DNA from 2 places in the Fructilactobacillus sp. YLN 2507 genome. Region 1 is predicted to be linked to the other one. Evidence: predicted binding sites of a transcription regulator. Region 1 holds the regulator's gene; the other holds the start of a gene.
What was found. The regulator CtsR, encoded in region 1, represses protease genes until heat stress. The targets are predictions, from matches to a motif close to TTGGTCAAAAAAGGTCAAANA.
Positions count from the first base shown of each region.

Region 2: a site for CtsR is predicted at 2,471-2,491, ahead of clpP (ATP-dependent Clp endopeptidase proteolytic subunit ClpP). Genes of this name have one in related genera too.

Region 1 covers NZ_CM184303.1:277,582-283,025, reverse strand. The annotation lists gene AC0GLY_RS01355 (ATP-dependent Clp protease ATP-binding subunit) at 1-1,780, opposite strand, end outside; gene AC0GLY_RS01350 (CtsR family transcriptional regulator) at 1,799-2,269, opposite strand; tRNA gene AC0GLY_RS01345 (tRNA-Pro) at 2,395-2,468, opposite strand; tRNA gene AC0GLY_RS01340 (tRNA-Arg) at 2,475-2,548, opposite strand; tRNA gene AC0GLY_RS01335 (tRNA-Leu) at 2,557-2,642, opposite strand; tRNA gene AC0GLY_RS01330 (tRNA-Gly) at 2,666-2,737, opposite strand; tRNA gene AC0GLY_RS01325 (tRNA-Thr) at 2,742-2,815, opposite strand; tRNA gene AC0GLY_RS01320 (tRNA-Leu) at 2,826-2,908, opposite strand; tRNA gene AC0GLY_RS01315 (tRNA-Lys) at 2,935-3,007, opposite strand; tRNA gene AC0GLY_RS01310 (tRNA-Val) at 3,010-3,082, opposite strand; gene AC0GLY_RS01305 (L-lactate dehydrogenase) at 3,290-4,252, shown strand; gene AC0GLY_RS01300 (aminotransferase class I/II-fold pyridoxal phosphate-dependent enzyme) at 4,304-5,444, opposite strand, start outside.
Region 2 covers NZ_CM184303.1:896,092-901,535, reverse strand. The annotation lists gene AC0GLY_RS04720 (gluconeogenesis factor YvcK family protein) at 1-812, shown strand, start outside; gene whiA (DNA-binding protein WhiA) at 827-1,759, shown strand; gene clpP (ATP-dependent Clp endopeptidase proteolytic subunit ClpP) at 1,807-2,400, opposite strand; tRNA gene AC0GLY_RS04705 (tRNA-Arg) at 2,543-2,614, opposite strand; gene gap (type I glyceraldehyde-3-phosphate dehydrogenase) at 2,857-3,861, shown strand; gene AC0GLY_RS04695 (phosphoglycerate kinase) at 3,948-5,165, shown strand; gene tpiA (triose-phosphate isomerase) at 5,228-5,444, shown strand, end outside.

The sequences.
Region 1 (5,444 bases):
GACTTGTGGAATATTTTTCCATGTATTCACTCATATCAACTCTAATAACATCGTCTTCTGAGCCAAACATTTCCTCAGCTAGATCCTTAGCTAACTCCGTTTTTCCAACTCCGGTAGGACCAAGAAAAATAAACGATCCAATTGGACGATTAGGATCTTTCAACCCGCTTCGAGCTCGACGAACTGCTTTAGCAACCGCTGTAACAGCTTCATCTTGCCCAATTACTCGCTGATGTAAAACTTTTTCCAAATTCATCAACCGATTGGCATCGGTCTTTTTAAGATGGGTAACAGGAATTCCCGTCCATTCAGCTACAATTTGAGCAACTGATTCCACATCTTCTTTTAATGTATAGTCATGTTTTTGATTTTCTTGCTTTCGTTTTTCTTCTTCTGCTTGCAAGAGCTTATCAACAATTGATTCTAACTCTTGTTCACGACTTCGAAAATGAACTGCATCATCAAATCGTTGTTCCTCGATAGCCTGATCTTTATTAGCTCGTGCTTCATCAAGTGAAAGTTGAGATGACGCTAGATCGGTAGGCTTACCCATAGCATCAATCCGAACTTTAGCAGCAGCTTCATCCATTAAATCAATCGCTTTATCTGGCAAGAAGCGGCCACTAATGTATCGACTAGACAAATCAACTGCTGCATCAATAGCAGCATCAGTAATTTGAACATGATGATGCTCTTCATATTTGGGACGTAATCCTGTTAAAATTTTCTTAGCTTCATCAACACTGGGTTCTTCGATTTGAATCGTAGCAAACCGACGTTCCAAAGCTGCATCCGATTCAATATGCTTTTGATATTCATTAAGGGTAGTTGCTCCCATCATTTGAACTTCACCACGGGCTAAAGCAGGTTTTAAAATATTAGAAGCATCAATCGCTCCTTCTGCTCCCCCCGCACCAATTAAAGTATGCAACTCATCAACAAATAAAATCACGTTTCCATTCGCTTTAATTTCATTGATAACTTTTTTTAAACGATTTTCAAATTCACCACGATACTTTGTTCCAGCAACTAAAGTTCCCATATCAAGTGCCATTACTCGCTTATTGTACATATCAACGGGGACCGCTTTTTCCACAATCTTTTGGGCAAGTCCTTCCGCAATCGCTGTTTTCCCAACTCCAGGTTCGCCAATTAGAACTGGGTTATTTTTTGTTCGACGACTTAAAATTTGCACTGCCCGTCGCACTTCTTGATCACGTCCAATAATTGGATCTAATTGACCATCACGAGCAGCCTTGGTTAAGTCCTTAGCAAAAGCATCTAAAGTTGGTGTTTTTTCTTTATTATCATTCTTATTTTCCGTTAGAATTCCTTGATCAGGAACCCCCATTTTACGAATTGTAATTTTCCGTACATCATCTGGAGAAATACCTAAGCTATTTAAAATTCTTGATGAAACAATTTCGTTTTCACTAGTTAAAGCTAACAATAAATGTTCAGTACCAACCTTTTGACTACCATATTGTTTAGCAATTTGGGCAGCTAAATTTAGCATATCTCGCATTTTAGGCGAATAAGGCAAGTATGTGGCATCATCATATTTTAGGTTTCCGTAACCAGCAATTTGTTCAATTTCTTCTTTAACATCCTGTTCGGTAACAGAAAGTTGATTCAAAGTTTGATAAGCAATTCCACTTTTTTCAATTGCTAATGCTAATAGTAAGTGTTCCGTTCCCACAGATTGATGTTGAAAATTACGTGCTTGTTCTTGCGCAATCATCAATGTTTTTTTTGCACTAGGTGTTAATGAATCTTCCATTAAGATACCTTCTTTCAGCTAACATTCATATTTTAAGCGGCACAATAACGCAGATAATACGTTTGCACGCACTTTTTCTTCTGTTTCATAGTTTGAGACATTAATAGCATCATGGGTAAGAATGGAAGCTACCATTTGAACCTCTCGTTCATTCAACAGCCCATTATCCAATAAAGTATGCAAAATGTCCTCTTCATCTTTTTGACTAATCATATCTCCGATTGAGTCAATTAAAAGATCAAAAACATTTGAGTCCTCTGTTAAATTTATTTTTTCAATTCTAATGTAGCCACCGCCACCACGTTTGCTTTGAACTACAAAACCATCTTGAATGGTAAAACGAGTTTTGATGACGTAGTTAATTTGGGAAGGAACTACATCAAAATGTTCTGCAATATCTGAGCGGCGAATTTCAATTTCTTCGTCGCCTTCTGTTAATAATTCTTTTAAATATTCTTCAATTGTATCTGACATACTATGATTTGCCATCTTATCATCTCATCTCTGACTAATGTTGACTTTAATTATATAAACATCACACCCAAATAACAAGCAAATTCACTTATCAAAACAAAAAAAGCATTGATGATTAATCATCAATGCTTTTTATTCGATCGGGAAGACAGGATTCGAACCTGCGACCCCCTGGTCCCAAACCAGGTGCTCTACCAAGCTGAGCCACTTCCCGAAAAAATGCACCTAGCAGGAGTCGAACCTGCAACCTTCTGATTCGTAGTCAGACACTCTATCCAATTGCGCTATAGGTGCATAATAAATGCCGAGGACCGGGATCGAACCGGTACGGTCATTACTGACCGCAGGATTTTAAGTCCTGTGCGTCTGCCAATTCCGCCACCCCGGCATAATTCTATTATCATAGAAAAAAGCGGAAGACGGGATTCGAACCCGCGACCTCCAGCATGGCAAGCTGGCGTTCTACCACTGAACTACTTCCGCATAATGCCGACTAGAGGACTCGAACCTCCGACCTCATCATTACTAGTGACGCGCTCTAGCCAACTGAGCTAAGTCGGCAAAAATAATATGCGGGCAAAGGGATTCGAACCCCCACATCACGAAGATACTAGAACCTAAATCTAGCGCGTCTGCCAATTCCGCCATGCCCGCATGATATTATTTTTACTATTTGAAAATGAGCCGTGGCAGGTTCGAACTGCCGACCCTCTGATTAAAAGTCAGATGCTCTACCGGCTGAGCTAACGGCTCAATGGAAGATACAGGGATCGAACCTGTGACCCCCTGCTTGTAAGGCAGGTGCTCTCCCAGCTGAGCTAATCTTCCATTGAAAAATCTAATTGTCTGGGAAACGAAAACCCGTTTTGACAACTATTAAATAATATCATCGAAACCAATCGTCGTCAACCTTTTTTAAAAATTTTTTTATTTTTCAGTTTACCGTTTTGCTAGCTTTCTATTATTAGGAATTAGATTGAAAAAAATGGTACAATATGGTTGAAACATAACTAATTAGAATTTGAAAGGAAGTTTATTATTATGGCTGAAAAACATCAAAAAGTTGTTTTAGTTGGTGACGGTGCCGTAGGTTCTTCATACGCATTCGCCATGGTTCAACAAGGAATTGCTGAAGAATTTGTAATCATTGATATCAACAAAGAAAGAACTACCGGAGATGCACTTGACCTTGAAGATGCAACCCCATTCACTTCACCAAAAAATATTTATTCTGGTGAATATTCTGATTGTAAAGATGCTGATTTAGTAGTTATTACTGCTGGGGCACCTCAAAAACCAGGTGAGACTCGTTTAGATTTAGTTAACAAAAATCTTAAAATTTTATCAACAATCATTAAGCCAGTTGTCGAATCTGGATTTAATGGTATTTTCTTAGTTGCTGCTAACCCAGTTGACATCTTAACTTATGCAACTCAAAAATTATCAGGTTTTCCTAAAGAAAAAGTTATTGGTTCAGGTACTTCATTAGATACTGGTCGTCTACGAGTTGCAATTGCTAAGAAATTCAGCTTAGATCCAGCTAGTGTTGATGCTTACATTTTAGGTGAACATGGTGATTCAGAATTTGCTGATTTAGATGAAGCTACTATCGGTAATGTTCCATTACTTAAATATGCTGCAGATCGTAACGTCACTAAAGATGACCTACTTAAACTTGAAGACGAAACTCGTAACAAAGCTTATACCATCATCAACAAAAAAGGTGCTACTTTCTACGGAGTTGGTACAGCTTTAATGAGAATTTCTCGTGCTATTTTGCGTAACGAAAATGCAGTGCTTCCAGTTGGCGCACCAATGAATGGTGAATATGGATTAAACGATATTTACATTGGTACTCCTGCTGTGATTAATGCAAACGGAATTGCAAGTGTTATCGAAATTCCACTTAGTGATGAAGAAAAAGCTAAAATGGCTGCTTCTGCTAAAACTTTAAAAGAAACTGCTCACAATGGTATGAAAGCTACTGGTTTAGAATAAAAAAGTTTTTAGTCAAACTAAAAAGAACGAATCCTAGGATTCGTTCTTTTTTTACAATTTTGTAGCTAAGTAAGTTTGCAAAAGATTTAAAGCCGTTTCAAGATTAGTAAAACTAGTGGCATAACTAAGACGTACATATCCTTCTCCACCATCGCCAAAACTTGACCCAGGAATCATTCCAACTTTAGCATTTTGCGCTATCTCAATACAAAAATCATAACTATTTTGATTTAAATTAGCCGGAATTTTAGCAAAGATATAAAAAGCACCTTCTGGCAGCTGATTTTCAAACCCCAAATCCTCTAATCTTTCATGTAAATAATCCCGTCGTTTTCGATATTGTTCTAACATAGGTTGCGCATCATTTTGACCGTTGGCAAATGCTTCTTCCGCTGCAATTTGAGCTGCAGTCATGACGGACGTAGTAACTAATTCGTGAACTTTTGCAATTTGATTAACTAAATCATCCGGTCCTGCAAAAATACCAATTCTCCAACCTGTCATTGCATGTGATTTAGACAAACCATTGAATAAAATAGTTTGTTCTGGAATGAATTTGGCAATTGAAGTATGTGGTTGACCATAAGTTAATTCAGAATAAATTTCGTCACTGACCACAACCAGATCAGTTTTTGCTAAAACATCTGCAAGTGCTTGAATCTCACTAGCAGAATAGGTACGGCCAGTAGGATTAGAAGGAAAATTTAGAATAATCATTTTGGCCCGAGGATGAGTAGCAATTGCTTTTTTCAACCGTTTTGGCGTTAATAAAAAGTCGTCTGGTTGGGTATTAATCGATACTAATTTTCCTCCATTCAAATCAATTAAAGAATAATAAACGGGGAATGCTGGAGTTGGGACCAATACTTCGTCCCCTTCTCCAATAAAAGTTGCTAAAGTATCGTACATCGCTTCCGTAACTCCATTAGTAATTACTAATTGGGTTGCTGGATCATAATCCAGTCCATACTTATTTTTCAAAAAATCAGCCGCAGCCATTCGGGTTTCAATTCTTCCCCAAGTAGATGTATAATGACTTTCATCGTTATTAACCGCAGAAATTGCGGCTTGTTTAACATGAGTCGGGGTAGGAAAATCTGGTTCGCCTAGCGTAAGCTTAATTAAATCAGGAATGGTGCTAATCTTTTCACTAAATCCATAAATATTTGACAATTGTGTATTTAAAACAGAC
Region 2 (5,444 bases), 620 kb from region 1:
TTCGTAATGTTTTGGTGAGTCTTTCGAATTTACCCCAAGTTGATTTAGACATTTTTCAATATCGGTTTAAATCAACGGATAAGTTTTTATCTGGACATGCAATTGGTAATTTAATTATTACTGCTTTATCTGAAATGGAAGATGGTTTTTTTGCGGCAGTTCAAATGTTAACGAGGATGATGAAAGTTGACGGTCATGTTTATCCAGTTTGCGATGAAAGTTTAGTTTTACATGCTGAGTTCACGGATGGCACGACCATGACTGGTGAATCCGAAATTACGCATGCTGATAAAATGATTAAACGAGTATGGGTTGAATCTACGAGCAGTGATAAAACACCACAAGCAGTTCCAGCAGTGATAGAGGCAATTATGAATGCTGATCAAATTGTATTAGGACCCGGAAGTTTGTATACTAGTATTTTACCCAACTTGATGGTTAGTAATGTAGGAAAGGCTGTGATTGATACTCCAGCTGAGGTTGTGTATATTTGTAATATCATGACGCAACAAGGAGAAACTACAAACTTTACGGATGCCGATCATGTAAGAGTCTTAGATCGTCAATTAGGAAGCCAGTTTGTTGATACAGTTTTGGTTAATAATCAGCCCGTTCCAAGGGAATATATTGATCGGCAACGATGGCGTGATGAAGCTGAACCAGTAATTCCAGATTATCAGGGATTAAAAGCCTTAGGTTGCCGAGTGATTTCGTCTGATTTTTTGGAATTGCGAAATCATGGTGCTTTTCACAATGGTGAGTTAGTGACGAATGAACTAATTCGACTCCTAGGACAGCCAAAAATTAATTAGTAGGAGTTGGTTTAATGTCATATGCAAGTGAAGTAAAAAAAGAATTAACCAATTTGGAAGTTCATCGTGAAAACGCTAAAGCAGAGTTAATGGCATTAATTCGAATGAATGGAACTTTAAAAATTTCTAATGGGAAACTGGCGTTAGAATTTCAATCAGAGAATTCAGCAATCTCACGGCGGGTTTATAGTTTGTTGCTAAAATTTTATCAAGTTGAAGCAAACGTAATTGTAAGACGTAAAATGAAACTTAAGAAAAACAATTTATATATTGTTCGTCTAAACCAAAGTGTTCGAGAAGTTTTAGAAGATTTAGGAATTTTCGATGGTGAACAAATTCTAGAACGTGTTCCGGTAGAATTATTAAAAAATGACATGCAAGTTCGTTCTTATTTAAGGGGTGCTTTTTTAGCGGGGGGATCCGTTAATAATCCAGAAACCTCGCGTTATCATTTAGAAATTTATTCGCTTTACGATGATCATAACCAAATGATGGCCGAAATGATGAATAAATATAATTTAGGTGCTAAGGAGACCGCTCGTCGCAGTGGATACATTGTCTATATTAAAGAAGCAGAAAAAATTGCTGATTTTTTACAATTAATTGGGGCAACTAATTCGATGTTAAAATTTGAAGATATTCGGATTGTCCGCGATATGCGCAATTCAGTTAATCGATTAGTAAACTGTGAAAACGCTAATATGAATAAAGTTGCTAATGCTTCCACTAAACAAATTGAAAACATTAAATTTATTGAAGAAAAATTGGGGCTCGATAGTTTACCAAAAAAATTGCGTGATGTTGCCATTACGCGGATGAATAATCAAGAAGTGAGTTTGAAAGAACTAGGAGAAATGATTCCTGACGGACCAATTTCTAAATCAGGAGTTAATCATCGTTTGCATAAAATCAATGATTTAGCTGATCAGTTACGAAAAAAAGACTAAAAAAGCAGCTTAATTCTGAAATCAATCAGAGTTAAGCTGCTTTTAAATTATTTTTTATCTTTACTATTTTTCATAATTCCATCAATCAAACCGTAATCAACAGCTTGTTGAGCAGATAAATAATTGTCTCGTTCAGTATCACGATCAATTTTTTCAAGTGGTTGGCCAGAATGCTCAGCCAACAATTCATTAATCATTTTACGTGCTTTAAGGATTTCCTTAGCCGCAATTTCGATTTCAGTTTGTTGACCTTGTGCTCCACCAGAAGGTTGGTGAATCATGATTTGTGAATGTGGTAAAGCAAAACGTTTACCTTTGGTACCGGCAGTAGCGAGGACAGACGCCATTGAAGCAGCCATTCCCATTACGATGGTTTGAACGTCAGATTTAATGAAGTTCATGGTATCGTAAATTGCCATTCCAGAGGTAATTACACCACCGGGTGAATTAATGTATAAGTAAATATCTTTATCTGAATCTTGGGCATCTAGAAATAATAATTGGGCAATTATTGCATTGGCCATATTATCTTCGATTTCACCAGAAAGCATAATAATGCGATCCTTTAAAAGTCGTGAGTAGATGTCATATGCACGTTCACCTTGAGGTGAGTTTTCAACAACAGTTGGAACTAAAGGCATAATAACTTTCTCTTCTTTCTATAATAAAATTAATATTGAATAACTAAATTCATGGCTTTATCTTATAATATTGGTCAATCAAGGTCAATTATTTGGACCTATCAAGGATATAAAAAAAGACCTTAACAATTAAGGTCAAAAATGTACCCCGAGGGAGTCGAACTCTCATCTCAAGAACCGGAATCTTACGTGCTATCCATTACACTAGGGGTACAAAACTTGCATCTATTATTCTAAAGTAAAATTAGAAATTATTCAAGGGATAATTTGAGATGTAATTACTTTGCATTAAATTTTTGATTTGCTATACTAAGGCCGTAGGTAGTAGAACTGCCTTACCATTTTGACCACTATTTAATCTGATACTCTGCAATGAAATCGCTGACATTTTCAGTTAAAAGTGGTAAGATATGACTTGTATTTAAAATATAACATTCCTAAAGGAGGAAGCATATTATGACTGTAAAAATTGGTCTTAATGGTTTCGGAAGAATTGGTCGTCTAGCATTTAGACGTATCCACGAATTGGACTCAAAAGATATTGAAGTTGCAGCAATTAACGATTTAACTACTCCTTCAATGTTAGCTTACTTATTGAAATATGATTCAGTTCACGGTAAGTTTGACGGTAAGGTTGAAGCAACTGAAGATGCAATTATCGTTGATGGTAAACGAATTCCTGTTTACGCAGAACGTGATGCAAAGAACATTCCTTGGGTTAAAAATGATGGTGTTGACTTTGTACTTGAATGTACTGGTTTCTACACTTCAAAAGAAAAAGCACAAGCTCACTTAGATGCTGGTGCAAAACGTGTCTTAATTTCTGCCCCAGCTGGTGACATTAAGACAGTTGTTCCGGGTGTTAACCTTGACACCCTTACTCCAGCTGACAAGATTGTATCAGCTGGTTCATGTACTACTAGTTGTTTAGCTCCTATGGCTAACTGGCTTAACAAAGAATTTGGACTTAAAGTTGGTACCATGACTACTGTTCATGCTTATACTGCTACCCAAGCTCTTCAAGATGGTCCACGTAGTGCTAAGTTTGCTAACAACCGTGCTGCTGCTGTTAATACTATTCCACATAGTTCAGGTGCTGCCAAGGCTATTGGTCTTGTTATCCCCGAACTTGATGGTATCTTAAAAGGTCACGCACAACGTGTTGCCGTAATTGATGGTTCATTAACTGAATTAGTTTCAGTACTTGACAAGAAAGTTACTGCTGATGAAGTTAACGATGCTATGAAGAAACACGAAAATGATGCCTTTGGTTACGCTGAAGATTTCATGGTTTCAACTGATGTTATCGGAGACTCACACGGTTCAGTATTTGACCCAAGTCAAACTGAAATCACTGAAAATGGTGATCTTCAATTAGTTAAGACTGTTGCTTGGTACGATAACGAATGGGGTTTCACTTGTAACATGATTCGTACTTTACAACACTTTGCTACTCTTTAATCATTAAATTGTAGTTTGAAAAGGGCGGAGGAGGTTATACCTCCTCTGTCTTTTCTTTTATCAATTATTATTGGAGGATTTTCATAATGAGCAAATTAATCATTGATGATTTAGACCTTAAAGGTAAAGATGTCCTTATGCGGGTTGACTTTAATGTTCCCATTAAAGATGGTGTAGTTGGTGACGATAATAGAATCGTAGCTGCTTTACCATCAATCGAATGGGTTATCAATCATGGCGGAAAAGCTATTTTACTTTCTCACTTAGGTCGAATTAAATCAGAAGATGACAAACCAGGTTTGTCACTTCGTCCGGTTGCAGAGAAACTTTCAAAATTAATCAAAAAGCCAGTAATTTTTGTACCAGTTAACGAAGGTCCTCAATTAGAGGAAGCCATCGATAAAATGCAAGATGGTCAAATCTTATTGGCAGAAAATACCCGTTACCAAGATGTTGTTAACGGTGAAAACGTAAAACGTGAATCAGGTAATGATCCTAAATTAGGTGAATACTGGGCTTCTTTAGGTGATGTTTTTGTAAATGATGCTTTTGGTACAGCTCATAGAAGCCATGCTTCAAATGTTGGAATTGCAACTGCTATGGAAAAAGCTGGAAAACCGGTTGCAGCTGGTTTCTTACTTGAAAAAGAAATTAAGTTCCTTGGTAATGCCGTTGATAATCCAAAGCACCCCTTTGTTGCTATTTTAGGTGGTGCCAAGGTTTCTGATAAGATTGGAGTAATTGACCACTTATTAGATAAAGCTGATAAGATTATTATTGGTGGTGGGATGACTTATACATTTTACGCTGCTAAGGGGATTTCAATTGGTAACTCACTCGTTGAAAAAGATAAAATCGATGTTGCTAAAGAAATCCTTGAAAAGGGCGGAAATAAAATTGTATTGCCAGTTGACTCAGTAGTAGCGGATAAATTCTCAAATGATGCCGATGCTAAAATTGTTGATGGTGCAATTCCTGATGGCTATATGGCTCTTGATATTGGGCCTAAATCAATTAAGCTATTTGAAAGTGTCCTTGCCGATGCCAAAACAGTAGTTTGGAATGGACCAATGGGTGTTTTTGAAATGCCTAAGTTTGCTGAAGGTACTCTAGCAATTGGTCGTTTCTTAGGTACTTTAAAAGATGCTACTACAATCGTTGGTGGTGGTGATTCAACTGCTGCTGTTAAAGAACTAGGGGTAGCTGATAAGCTTACTCATATTTCTACTGGTGGTGGTGCTTCGCTTGAATACCTTGAAGGTAAAACTTTACCTGGAATTGCCTGCGTATCTAACAAAAACTAATTAAAAGACGTTGGCATGGCCAACGCCTTTTTAATTAGTTAATTGATGAGAGGAGGGTTAAAATGCGTGTTCCGTTTATTGGTGGAAATTGGAAAATGAACTTATCGCTTGATGAAGCGGTAAAGTTTGTTGAAAAAATCAAGCCAGATTTGCCAGCTGTGACTGAAGTGGAAACGGCAATTGCCGCGTCCCCTCTCTTTTTGGAGTCAATGATTGAACATAATGATGCTAGTCCATTAAAAATCACTGCTGAAAATTGTTTTTATAAAAACAGTGGAG